Linked DNA regions of Methylicorpusculum oleiharenae. Each later gene encodes a partner of the first gene's protein in a complex. Links are inferred from orthologs where the notes say so. Each region holds a gene or a part of one and is shown on either strand. Other genes may lie near its edges.

Region 1 (8,562 bases):
GAGTTGTTTGGCTGGATCGTTCCGGGCAAAGATAAATATTCTGCACTAAATGTTTATACGTCCAGTAAAGATCGTAAGCTGGGCCGTAAATTTCCTCTGACGACAGATAAAAACGGCAGTAATCGGGCGATCGTTCCTGTTGGCGTTTATGAAACCTTGATGCCGATGGATATTTTACCTACGCCTTTACTGAAATCATTAGTGGTGGGTGATTCCGACCAAGCTCAATTATTGGGCTGTTTGGAGCTTAATGAAGAAGATCTTTCCCTCATAACATTTGCAGATCCGGGCAAACACGACTTCGGTCCCGTGTTAAGAGAAAATTTAACTAAAATCGAGAAGGAAGGGTAATTAATGTCGGCTAGAGATTTATTAGATAGCATAGAGCCGCATTTTACAAAAGGCGGAAAGTTGGAAAAGTATTATGGCCTTTACGAGATGGTCGATACTTTTATCTACACACCGGCTGATGTAACACGCGGCTCAACTCATGTACGTGATGGTATCGATCTGAAAAGAACCATGACTTTCGTAGTGATTGCGACTTTTTTCTGCATCATGATGGCCTTTTACAATACCGGCTATCAGGCAAATTTGGCAATCGAAGCCATGGGCTTAGAGAAAGTCGACAATTGGCGCAGTATTCCGATGATGATTTTCGGATACAGTCCAATGAACCCGATATCCTGTTTTGTCCACGGCGCTTTGTATTTTCTACCTATATACATCGTGACTTTGGCAGTGGGCGGTGTGTGGGAAGTTTTATTTGCAACGGTACGCGGGCATGAAGTCAACGAAGGCTTTTTGGTCTCGTCCATGCTTTATACTCTGATCATGCCACCTGACATGCCATTATGGCAGGTGGCACTGGGTATATCGTTCGGTATCGTCATAGGAAAGGAAGTGTTTGGCGGAACGGGAAAAAACTTCCTGAACCCTGCGCTGACAGGACGCGCATTTCTTTACTTTGCTTACCCGGCTTCCATTTCAGGCGATTCCGTTTGGGTGGCCGTCGATGGTTTTACCAAAGCAACTCCTCTTGGTTTGGCTGCAACAGGAGGTCTCGATGCAGTACATGAGGCCGGTTTCGGATGGTTTCAATCATTCTTCGGATTTATTCCTGGCTGTTTAGGTGAAACCTCTACTGTAGCCATTTTTATAGGTGCAGCATTTTTACTGTACACCCGTGTGGCTTCTTACCGAATTATGGCCGGTGTCTTTATCGGCATGGTTCTGATGTCGTCAGTATTTAACTTTATTGGCAGTGAAACCAATCCGATGTTTGCTATGCCATGGTATTGGCATTTGGTTGTCGGCGGTTTTGCTTTTGGTATGGTTTATATGGCTACTGACCCGGTCAGTGCGGCTATGACGGATACCGGTCGATGGCTGTTTGGCGGCTTAATTGGGGTGATGACTGTTTTAATCAGAGTTGTTAATCCTGCTTTTCCTGAAGGAATCATGTTAGCAATACTATTTTCCAACATGTTTGCTCCTCTCATCGATTACTTCGTCATTCAGGCAAACATCAGAAGAAGGGTAAAGCGCCATGCCTAACGAAAACAAAATAACTCAGTACGAACGATTTAGAGCTTATGCCGATAAAGTGCTGGCTTTAAACAATGATAGTCTTGAAAAAACGCTGGCTGTTGCTTTATCAGTCTGTTTTGTATGTGCTATTTTAGTGTCGTTGGCGACTGTCGCATTAAGACCGTTGCAAATTGACAATAAAATGCTGGATATGAAGAAAAACATTCTGGATGTAGCCGGTTTGCTGGAAGAAGGTGTTGATATCAATCAGGCTTTTGATGAGCAGATCGAAGCAAAGCTGGTTGATCTGGAAACGGGCGATTATGTCGAAAACATGGATGTAGCTAACTATGATCAGCGCAAAGCGGCAAAGGATCCTGCGTTGAGTGTCGCTATACCGACTAAGGACGATATTGCAAGTATTCGTTTTAAAGCCAAAATTGCCAAAGTTTATCTGGTAAAGAAAGGTGATGACATTCAGTCCATTATCTTGCCTGTCAATGGTTATGGTTTGTGGTCAACCCTTTATGGCTTCCTTGCTTTGGAAGCAGACGGTCAGACAGTGCAAAGTATCAACTTTTACGATCAGGCTGAAACACCGGGATTAGGCGGGGAAGTAGTTAACCCTAACTGGCGCGCCTTATGGAAGGGAAAGAAAGTCTATAACGAAGCCAATGAACCCGCCTTGGCGTTGGTTAAAGGTGTAGTTGATAACGCAAAGCCTGGATCGGAATATCAGGTGGATGGATTGGCAGGTGCTACATTAACGAGTAGAGGCGTTTCAAATCTCATCAAATATTGGATGAGCAAAGAAGGCTTCGCGTTGTACCTTGATAAAGTAAAAGCTAAAGGGTAGGGCGAATATTATGAGTGCTATATTAACAACTGAAACAAAGAAAGTATTAACAAGCCCGCTGATTAACGATAACCCAATTACGCTTCAAGTACTTGGAATTTGTTCAGCATTGGCGGTCACCTCTCAGATGTCAACGTCATTGATTATGGCTGTTGCTTTAACATCGGTCACAGCCTGTTCAAGTGCAGCTATAAGTGCGATCCGAAACCATATTCCTGGCAGTATTCGAATTATCGTACAAATGACGATTATTGCTTCATTGGTTATCGTCGTCGATCAAATCCTGAAAGCATTTGCTTACGATGTGAGTAAACAATTGTCAGTATTTGTTGGCTTGATCATTACCAACTGTATTGTAATGGGAAGAGCTGAAGCTTATGCGATGAAAAACCCTCCGTTGGAGAGTTTCTTTGATGGCATAGGTAATGGTCTGGGCTACAGTCTGATTCTGGTAATTGTCGCTTTTTTCAGAGAATTATTGGGATCAGGAAAATTACTCGGAATTGAAATATTGAAGTTAACTAAAGATGGTGGCTGGTATGACCCTAATGGCCTGATGTTATTGCCGCCTAGCGCTTTTTTTATCATCGGTCTGATCATCTGGGCAATTCGTCAGTACAAACCTGAACAATCTGAAAAGCCGGATTTTGCAATACTGTCTATAGCGCACGGTGAGGGAGGGCATCACTAATGGAAGCTTATATAAGCCTATTTATCAAAGCCGTATTCATAGAAAACCTGGCATTATCATTTTTCTTGGGTATGTGTACTTTTATTGCAGTATCCAAAAAAGTGTCCACAGCTATCGGCTTAGGAACAGCAGTAATGATCGTTCAGACCATTACTGTCCCTGCCAATAACTTTGTCTATCATAGCCTCTTGAAAGAAGACGCGTTGTCGTGGTTAGGTATTACCGGCGTTGATTTGAGCTTTTTGGCGCTGTTAAGCTGTATAGGCATGATTGCTGCGCTGGTACAGATTCTGGAAATGATTTTAGATAAGTTTTTTCCGGCTCTCTATCATGCGCTGGGCATTTTCTTGCCTTTGATCACGGTGAATTGCGCTATTTTGGCAGGCAGTTTATTCATGATTGAACGTGACTATAACTTTGGAGAAAGTGTTACTTACGGTATTGGTAGCGGTTTTGGTTGGGCGCTTGCTATTACGGTTATGGCAGGTACCCGTGAAAAACTGAAATACAGCGATATACCAAGAGGACTGCAAGGTCTTGGTATCACCTTTATTACTGCGGGTCTGATGTCGCTTGGCTTCATGGCTTTTTCTGGAATCCAACTTTAAGAAGGTATCGTAATGCTGGAAATTGCATTAGGGATTATTATTTTCACGGGAATCGTGATAGCGCTGGTGTTTGTTATCCTTGGCGCAAAAAGTAAACTGGTAGCCGAAGGGGATGTTGAAATTCTCATTAATGATGAGAAAAAAATTCACGTACCCATAGGTTCAAAATTACTGAGCGCCTTGGCAGAGAACAAATTATTTGTGTCGTCCGCTTGTGGCGGAGGTGGTACCTGCGCTCAGTGTAAAGTTAAGGTATTTGAAGGCGGCGGAGAAATTCTTCCTACCGAGCGCTCGCATATTACCAAACGGGAAGCTGCTGAAGGTGAAAGATTAGCCTGCCAGGTTACTGTCAAACACAACATGAAAATTGAAGTGGAAGACAGTGTATTTGGTGTCAAAAAATGGGAATGTACCGTTAAATCCAACAATAACGTTGCAACTTTCATTAAAGAGCTGGTTTTGGAATTACCGGAAGGCGAAGCGATCAACTACCGAGCGGGCGGCTATATTCAAATTGAATGTCCGCCACATATCGCCGAATACAAAAACTTTGATGTTCAGGATCAATACCGTGAGGATTGGGATAAATACAATCTATGGCGTTATGTTTCTAGTGTAAAAGAACCGGCACTTCGGGCCTATTCAATGGCCAGTTACCCTGAAGAAAAGGAAATCATGCTTAACGTGCGTATTGCGACGCCACCTCCGGGTGCTCCTGATACTGTCCCGCCAGGCATCATGTCTTCTTACATTTTTAATCTCAAACCAGGAGACAAATGTATTATTTCAGGACCGTATGGTGAATTTTATGCCAAAGACACTGATAAGGAGATGGTTTTTGTTGGTGGTGGAGCCGGTATGGCGCCAATGCGATCTCATATTTTCGATCAATTGCGTAGATTGAAATCCAAACGGAAAATGACATTTTGGTATGGTGCGCGTAGCCGAAGAGAAATGTTCTACGTTGAAGATTTCGACATGCTTGATAAAGAAAATGAAAATTTCGAATGGCATGTTGCGCTTTCAGATCCATTGCCCGATGATAACTGGGAAGGCTACAAAGGCTTCATTCACAATGTGCTGTTTGAAAACTTCATCAAAAAGCATCCAGCGCCTGAAGATTGTGAATACTACATGTGTGGACCGCCTATCATGAACTCTTCAGTAATCAACATGCTATTGGAAAACGGTGTTGAGCCTGAAAACATCATGCTTGATGACTTTGGTGGCTAAAAAGGAATACTTTGCAAAGCTGATTCAGCAGGCAAAGATTTATTAAGTACATCAATTATGATAAAGCGGAATCAGAACCTTAAACTGATTCCGCTTTTTTTGACTCAGAATTTTTATAATAAGTAGATTGAATCATTGCTAATAACTTTAGGTCTCATGCTGTGTTAGGACGCTTGTTTCAATGGTTTATTTTTATTTAAATTTAATACGTGCATCTTAACGAAAACAATTTTTAACTATTCAATGTAGTCTATCTATTAGGTTTCAGCTGTCGCCTAACCCAAACCTACAGTGAATAATTACAAGCACTTTTATTTAATACCTGACAGGATAAAACAATGACTTATTTCTTAGTGACTTTTGCCTTCATGTTAATTGTTATTGGTCTTATGGCTATAGGTGTAATATTTGGCCGTAAAGCGATTAAAGGCTCTTGTGGCGGCGCGAACAAAGGCGATTGCGTCTGTGTTGAAAAGTGTGATAAGAGAAAACAGCTTGATGCTGAAGTGGCATTAAACAGTTCAAATTCATAAGATGTAAACAATAGAGTTGAGCTGAGTTTTCAGTGAGATCGTAAATTGAATGCTTATTCGCTTTATACCCGCCTCAGCTATGAAGAACAGTTATTTATCGAAGAAGAACTGATTCAATGACTGTAGGCTAGAAAAGCTTTTTTTCAAAATTAAAAATTGAGTGTTAAATTTTTGACCAGAATGACTTTGGTGTAAATAGAACTATAAATAGAAGGAGTTTGTTATGCTTGCAAAAATAACCGTATCCGATTACATGGCTAAACATTTGTTCACAGTCAAAGAAGACACAGATGTAATCGAGGCGATAACCAAATTGTTAGACCATAAAATAACCTGTGCTCCTGTATTAAATGATCAAGGTAAGCTTGTTGGTATGTTTTCTGAAAAGGATTGCATGAAGGTAGTCCTAGAAACAGCCTACAACCAAGGTCAATCAGGAAAAGTGGGCGAATTTATGACACGGGAACTGATTACTGTGGATGCAGATTCAAGTGTTTTGGATTTAGCCCAAAAATTCAGGGAAACACCTTTAAGAAGTTTTCCAGTTTATAAGCAAGGCGAATTAGTAGGTGTTGTCAGCAGAACTGATGTATTAAAAGCCCTGATTTCAATTAAATAATTCAAGCCCTTTAATGGCTGGTCCTACTTTATATTGGCACGACTACGAAACTTTTGGGATAGACCCACAATGGGACCGGCCCGTTCAGTTTGCTGGTGTTAGAACTGATTATGATTTTAATACGGTAGATGATCCGCTCGTCATTTATTGTAAGCCTTCAGATGATTACCTTCCGGATCCTGAATCCTGTGCAATTACAGGGATAACACCCCAAATAGCCCTAGAAAATGGTGTTAACGAGGCGGAATTTATTGCACGGATACTGGAAAGATTACTTGTTTCAAACACATGTGTATTAGGCTACAACAGTATCCGGTTTGATGACGAGGTTACCAGAAATACGCTTTACCGGAATTTGTATGATCCTTATCAGCGCGAATGGCAAAATGGTAATTCCCGCTGGGATTTGATAGATGTGGTTCGATCATGCTACGCACTGCGGCCGGAAGGAATTGAGTGGCCGCTTGATGACGCTGGTTCTCCGGTCTTTCGATTAGAAGTCCTGGCTCAGGCCAACGGGATTCAGCATCAAGCCGCTCATGATGCGCTGTCAGATGTTTACGCTACGATTGCTTTGGCAAAATTGATCCGGCAGGCTCAACCAAAATTGTATCAGTTTCTTTTTGAGAACCGATCCAAAAAAGCCGCATCGAATTTAATCAAACTCGGTTCAAACGAGCTGTTATTACATATCTCAGGTCGCTATGCCGCAGCTAAAAAATGTGCAGCGGTTATTTTGCCGATCTGTGAACACCCTGCAAATCCCAATGGTATTCTGGTTTATGATCTATCCGTTGACCCGGAACCGTTGTTGGAACTCACTCCTGAAGAAATAAAGCAGCGAATTTTTGTAGCAAACGATCAGCTTGCTTCCGGTGTTGCACGAATCCCGCTTAAGACCATCCACTTAAACAAATGCCCTGTTTTAGCCCCTATCAAGGCACTAAGACCCAGCGATGCAACTCGCTTATCTATTGATCTAGGTGTCTGCCTAAAAAATGCGGAACGCATCATATCGTCTAAAAGTTTGATCGGTAAGTTAAATCAGGTTTTTGCAAAATATGCGAATGATAACGTTCCCACCGATCCGGATCTGATGATCTACAGCGGGGGGTTTTATAGCCCTAATGATAAGCAGTTGATGCAGAAAATTCATAGCTTACAGCCCAAAGATCTGGGCTCTACCCATTTTCCGTTTAAAGACAGTCGATTAAAGGAAATGTTGTTCAGGTTTAGAGCTAGAAACTACCCGGATACGCTGAGCATTGCAGAGATGGATTGTTGGCGAAAATTCTGTTATCAAAAGCTGGTTCAACCAAAAGACAGTCATCGAATTGGATTTGATGCTTATTTTGAAAAAATTTTGAAATTGTCGGGGGATGGGCTTTTAGATCAGCGAACAAGTGAAGATTTAACACGTTATGGATTAAAAAAGTGGGATGCTTTAAGGCATTCAGCCGAATAGATAATTTGCGAGGACAAACCATCGTTATGGCCGGATTGGCAACTTTACAGGGCGTGGTAATCTTGCAAAGATGCTTCTTTTTAAGAAAATAACTGAATAGCACCTTCTGATGATTCTACTGATATTACTTTTTAGTAAGGCGAGGTACTTATGTTTGGATTAGGTTCAAATCATGCCGCAACTGGAACAGCAAGCATTGTTGTCAACAAACCTATTAACCATGTTTTCAAGTTTATCGGTATTGATTTTTTTGAGAATTACCCCAGGTGGTCCCCGGAGGTGCGCGAATGTGAGCTTTTAAGCGATCCGCCACTACAGTTGAACAGCTTTGTGCGGCAAGTCCGGGTCGATCAAGGTCAAAGAAGTGAGTCCACATTTAAAGTCACCGTGTTTAAACCGGAACGGCAACTGGTATTTGAAGGTGTTTCTAATGCTTATCGATGCAGCTATGATTTATTGGCTCTTCAGACATCGACTGAGCTGATTTTTACATTTGAGCTGCTTAAACTCGAGTTGTTTATGCTGCCATTTGAAAAACTTATTGGTATTGCCGTTCAGGATGGCGCCAAAAGAACAGTAAGAAATTTAAAAACGTTGCTGGAAGCCGATTGACAGCTGGCGCTGCAGCCAAAAACATGGTCTCTCCAGTGCGTTTGTACTAAGAAACGGAGGAAAATTGATGCAATTTCAAGTAGAAAAACAAGATGGCATAATTCCTCAAATTCTGACTCAGATTTTGGATGGTTGTATCAACGGTGTTACTTTGTCAGACCCTGACATCGAGGATAACCCGATTGTATTTGCCAATCAGGTTTTTGAAAAAATCACAGGATATAAAAAAGAGGAAATCATCGGTAGAAACTGCCGGTTTCTTCAGGGCGTTCTTCGTGATCAACCTGAAATTGTTGAAATTAAAGAAGCAGTAAAAAATAGAGCACCCATTGAGGTTACGTTGAAGAATTTTCGTAAAAATGGCGAGCTTTTTTATAATCGCTTATCGATCAAACCCTTATTTGACGGTGAAGGC
Region 2 (4,804 bases), 1.9 Mb from region 1 along the record:
TGTTGATAGGCAGAACCTTACAAGGCGCCGGTGCTATTTCGGCTGCCGTGATGGCTTTGGTTGCCGATTTGACTCAAGAAGTCCATAGAACCAAGGCGATGGCAATCATAGGGTTGAGCATTGGCGGTTCTTTTGGGATTGGCCTGATTGCAGGCCCGGTTTTCTCTCAATGGTTTGGGGTTCCAGGTCTGTTTTGGCTGACAGCCGCCCTCACATTGATAGCGGTCCTGACTATCATTTATGTCGTGCCTGATCCTAAACAATCCAAGCTGCACCGGGACGCCGAATTTGTTCCCTCAGAAATGATGCATGTGCTTCGAAGCCCGGATCTGTTGCGTCTTGATTACGGTATTTTTGTATTGCACATGATGCTGACAGCCAGTTTTGTTGTGATTCCCTTGTTGCTTCGCGACACAGGAATGGCGGGCGGACAGCACTGGCAGATTTATTTGCCGATTTTTGTCATATCGATGGCGTTTGCAGTGCCTTTTGTTATAGTGGCCGAAAAAAAACGAAAAATGAAAAGCGTTTTCCTGGGCGCGATTGCGGTGGTTTCAGTAGCGCAAATAGGCCTGGCTCAATTTCATGACAATCAGATTGGCATCATCGCTTTTCTGGGCATTTTCTTTTGTGGATTTAACTTGCTCGAAGCGACATTACCCTCACTTATTTCAAAAACCGCGCCCGGCGATTTAAAAGGAACCGCGATGGGGGCTTATTCAAGTTCACAGTTTTTGGGATTGGCTATCGGCGGCGTGCTGGGTGGATGGTGTTACGGCGAATATGGTGCCAATGCGGTGTTTATTTTTTGTGCGGCGGCCGGACTGAGCTGGTTTTTGGTTTCATTAGGGATGAAGCAGCCTCGGCATTTGGCAAACATGCTGATATCCGTTGATATGATTTCATCAGATGAAGCCGATCAACTGGTTAGTCAAATGCTGACGCTAAAAGGAATTGAAGATGTCACGCTGCATTATGACGAAGGTGTTGCCTATCTCAAGGTCGATAGCCAGTTACTGGACAAACAGCAATTACAACAATTGATTACGCAAGCCATGCCTGCTTAAATCAGAGAACTATTATTCTGGAGAACCTATGCTAAATAAAGTTACATTAATCGGACGTTTGGGTGTGGATCCCGAAGTCCGTTATATGCCCAGCGGTGGCGCAGTCACCACCATTCGCCTTGCCACATCGAGACGCTGGAGGGATAAACAAACCAACGAACGTAAAGAAGAAACAGAATGGCATAGGGTCGTTTTTTTTGCGCGGTTAGCGGAAATTGCCGGCGAATACCTGAAGAAAGGCAGTCAGGTCTATGTGGAAGGACGCATTCGAACCCAGAAATGGCAAGGCCAGGACGGACAAGACCGCTACACCACAGAAATTGTTGCAGAAGAAATGCACATGCTCGATAGCCGCAGCGGAGGCACGGCCAATTATGGAGAAGGCGCGGGTGGCGGATATGCTCCCGCAGAACAATCCTCTAAACCCTCTGGCCCAGGCAATAGCCCCTCTAATCCACCCACTTCAGCGCCTGCCCAGTTTGACGATTTTGATGACGATATTCCGTTCTGATGCACTTCTGATATAGACAATCAAAGGTATGTCCCCGGTTATGCATTTATGTCGAGAACCCATAGGATGTGCCGACGCCAGGAGGCGCATCAATCGCGACCGATGCGCTTTACGTTGTTCAGTACATCCTACATCCGGATTCCGGCGATCCTTGTCGGAATGTCGGTTATCCGCAGACTGGGCCAAGCCCAACAGATGGGGCATTAGGTTAAATGCTCGCCAATGCAAAGCCCATAGGATGTGCCGACGTCAAGAGGCGCATCAATCGCGACCCGATGCGCTTCACGTTGTTCAGCAGATCCTACATCCGGATTCCGGCGATCCCTTTCGGAATGAGGGTTATCCGCAGACTGGGCCAAGCCCAACAGATGGGGCATTAGGTTAAATGCTCGCCAATGCAAAGCCCATAGGATGTGCCGACGCCAGGAGGCGCATCAATCGCGACCGATGCGCTTCACGCTGTTCAGCAGATCCTATCCGGATTCCGGCGATCCCAGAAGGAATGACGCTTACCCGCAGGCAGGGCCAAGCCCAACAGATGGGGCATTAGGTTAAATGCTCGCCAATGCAAAGCCCATAGGATGTGCCGACGTCAGGAGGCGCATCAATCGCGACCGATGCGCTTCACGTTGTTCAGCACATCCTACTTCCGGATTTCGGCAATCCCTTGTCGGAATAACGGTTATCTGTATTCTGGGTCAAGCCCAAAGGATGAGGCATGAGGTTTAATACAAAGCTCATAGGATGTGCCGACGCCAGGAGGCGCATCAATCGCGATCTTTTATTGATTGGATTTGGGTCTAAACACGACGATCAGCGTCGGATGAATGAAGGTACACGCTCTATACAGAAACAACGGGATCCAGGACAAGATTAACGCAATTTTATTGTTTAAATTTAAATAATACCTTTGCGGCCACTTACACACTGAGTCACTGATTATTGAGATTGAAAAATGAGTCTGGGCTTTGTCTTTTAAAGAAAACCAGCTTAATAAGCTGACCTCCTCATGATATTTCCCCATGTACTTTAGTATCTGCATAAAAACAGGTTGCGGCAAATAATGTAATAAAGGCATCTGGTAATGGACTTCCCAAGGCCAAAGACGGTTTGGTGTTGCCAAATAAACTGCACCATCGGATTTTAAAACCCTGTAAATTTCGTTTAAATGAAAGTCAGCGTTGTTGACATGTTCTATAACGTGATTACTGATCACCACATCAAAATGCTGATTCTCAAAAGGCAGATATTCTCCATCAATACATACAAATGCAAAACCTTCGCGTTGGTTGCGTTGGTCTTTCACATCCACGCTAGTCACGTCGAAATAGTCTGAAAGAAAAAATGCAATTTCACCATTGCCTGTTCCTATATCTAAAAGTTTAAGCGAAGAATTTCTTACTTTGCCGGCATCTTCTATTATTTTAAGAATCTTTAAGGCTTTTGCCTGCCGACCGCTTTGGACAATAAAGCCGGGGTTCAGGGTTGGTGGTTTAGTTTTCATTGCATTGTTTCCCAGCAAAGCTGCCTTATTCTGTCGCCAAAAATGTCCCATGAAAATTCTGCACCATGTTGGCGGCAACTTTCAGGGCTCACCTTTTGGTTTGATGAATTGGCGTTGGAAAGGCTGTTTATCACGGTTTTAGTCATTGCCGGATAGTTTCCCGGTTGGATTAACCAGCCTGATTTATTGTGGCTTACCGCATCAGGAACCCCGCCAACCGCAAAGGCAACCGTAGGAAGGCCATAAACGGCAGCTTCAATAGCCACCATGCCGAATCCTTCTATGTCGCCCGGCAGTTCAACTACAGGAAAGATATGCAGCTGGCTGCTCTGATAGGCAGCTTCGAGCTGAGCTTCGTTAACATGCCCCAGAAAAATGACATGATTTTCAAGGTTCTTGTCTTTTGCCGCTTGAGTGATTTTTTCCTTTGCGCCGGATTTATGATGCAACGCATTGTTGGGTTCATCGCCAATAATAACCAGAATGCAGTCAGGACAGGCTTTGACGATATCAGGAAAGGCGTAAAGTATAAATTCAACCAGTCCTTTGCGTTCAGTCAAACGGCCAACGCTTAACAGAATCTTTTGATCTTGGGTCAAACCCAATTCGCTTCTAAAATCAAGTGAACGGTTAGCTATTGTAATGTTTCCAGGTATAACAACACCGGGATGAACCGTTTTAATTTTATCGGACATAACGCCCTTATCGATCGCCAACTTTGCCGTGTTTTGACTATTGACCCAAAGGGCATCGCAAGAACGTATGGCGGGAAGAAAGACGCTTTGATAGACAGGGTGCGGCATAACAACATCCAATCCATGAATAAAAGCAATTACTTTGGCTTGACACAAGTAGCCTATTAAACGCGCCGACAAGGCAGTGATGCCACTTCCGGAAATGATAAGTGCGGGTTTTTCTTTGATTGCCAGACGCAGTGTTGACCAAAATGAAAACCAGAAGAATACGGGTAAAGGCCTGTGCGGAAATTCACAAAAGCGAGTTGATGGGCTTAAATATAAAGGGCTGTCAGCAGGGCCCGCGACCACCACATCGAAAGACTTGTTTAATTCCAGATAAATATGATGATTAAGGCGCTCCATTCCGCCTCTGAGTGGGGGAAAGTTACGGGTTACCAGCAGGATCTTTTTCATTACGTTCTGCATCGCGATAATGAAGGGATGAAATTTGTTCGGAGAGAATGCCTATCAAAAAGATGATTAAGGAAGACAGAATGAGCAAAGCGCTCATGTTGGTAAACCGGCTGGTCGTAAAATAGGTATAGGCGTAGTAGCTGATGCCTATTAAAAAGACCGAACCGCTGATCGGTAAAAATAAACGCATAGGGGAAAAAAGCGCCCCAATTCGCAGGATGATGATAAAAAATCGAACACCGTCACGTAGCAGGCGGATATGGCTTTTGCCTTCCCGTTTTCCGGCATGGATAGGCACATAGGCGACCGGAAAGCCGGAGCGGAAAAAAGCCATGGTGCTGGTCGTCGGATAAGAAAAGCCGTTGGGCAAAAGGTAAAGAAATTTTCTGAATTTATTCGCTTTGACCGCCCGAAAACCGCAGGTAAGATCTTCAATCTTATGGCCTGTCATCAACGAAGCCAGCCGGTTATAAAATGAATTGCCTATTTTTCTGAACCAGGAGGCTTGCGTGCTGACGTGTCTGGCTCCCACCACCATGTCATAACCTTCATCCAGTTTCGCTAATAGTGC

What was found. The genes of interacting proteins can lie anywhere in the genome.
Region 2: the proteins of sbcB (region 1) and ssb are in contact, whole or in part, in a crystal structure (PDB 3C94), measured with the Escherichia coli proteins. The link is inferred for Methylicorpusculum oleiharenae from one-to-one orthologs.

What each region holds. Positions count from the first base shown.
Region 1 is NZ_WUTY02000001.1:2,975,882-2,984,443, forward strand. What follows is about bases 5,426-8,309. They hold sbcB (exodeoxyribonuclease I), read left to right. Parts: upstream 5,426-6,083; coding sequence 6,084-7,535; downstream 7,536-8,309. Other genes in these bases: nqrM ((Na+)-NQR maturation NqrM), read left to right, coding at 5,426-5,451; GO003_RS13435 (CBS domain-containing protein), read left to right, coding at 5,675-6,070; GO003_RS13445 (SRPBCC family protein), read left to right, coding at 7,686-8,147; GO003_RS13450 (PAS domain-containing protein), read left to right, coding at 8,215-8,309. In the rest of the region: GO003_RS13400 (Na(+)-translocating NADH-quinone reductase subunit A), read left to right, coding at 1-351; GO003_RS13405 (NADH:ubiquinone reductase (Na(+)-transporting) subunit B), read left to right, coding at 355-1,557; GO003_RS13410 (Na(+)-translocating NADH-quinone reductase subunit C), read left to right, coding at 1,550-2,386; GO003_RS13415 (NADH:ubiquinone reductase (Na(+)-transporting) subunit D), read left to right, coding at 2,397-3,077; nqrE (NADH:ubiquinone reductase (Na(+)-transporting) subunit E), read left to right, coding at 3,077-3,685; nqrF (NADH:ubiquinone reductase (Na(+)-transporting) subunit F), read left to right, coding at 3,698-4,918; more of nqrM, read left to right, coding at 5,257-5,425; more of GO003_RS13450, read left to right, coding at 8,310-8,562. UniProt on the Escherichia coli protein: Degrades single-stranded DNA (ssDNA) in a highly processive manner.
Region 2 is NZ_WUTY02000001.1:4,910,194-4,914,997, reverse strand. What follows is about bases 1-2,836. They hold ssb (single-stranded DNA-binding protein), read left to right. Parts: upstream 1-1,095; coding sequence 1,096-1,578; downstream 1,579-2,836. Other genes in these bases: GO003_RS21900 (class I SAM-dependent methyltransferase), read right to left, coding at 2,360-2,836; GO003_RS21905 (hypothetical protein), read right to left, coding at 1,782-1,955; GO003_RS21915 (MFS transporter), read left to right, coding at 1-1,067. In the rest of the region: more of GO003_RS21900, read right to left, coding at 2,837-3,082; GO003_RS21895 (glycosyltransferase family 4 protein), read right to left, coding at 3,079-4,233; GO003_RS21890 (glycosyltransferase family 2 protein), read right to left, coding at 4,205-4,804. UniProt on the Escherichia coli protein: Plays an important role in DNA replication, recombination and repair. Binds to ssDNA and to an array of partner proteins to recruit them to their sites of action during DNA metabolism. Acts as a sliding platform that migrates on DNA via reptation.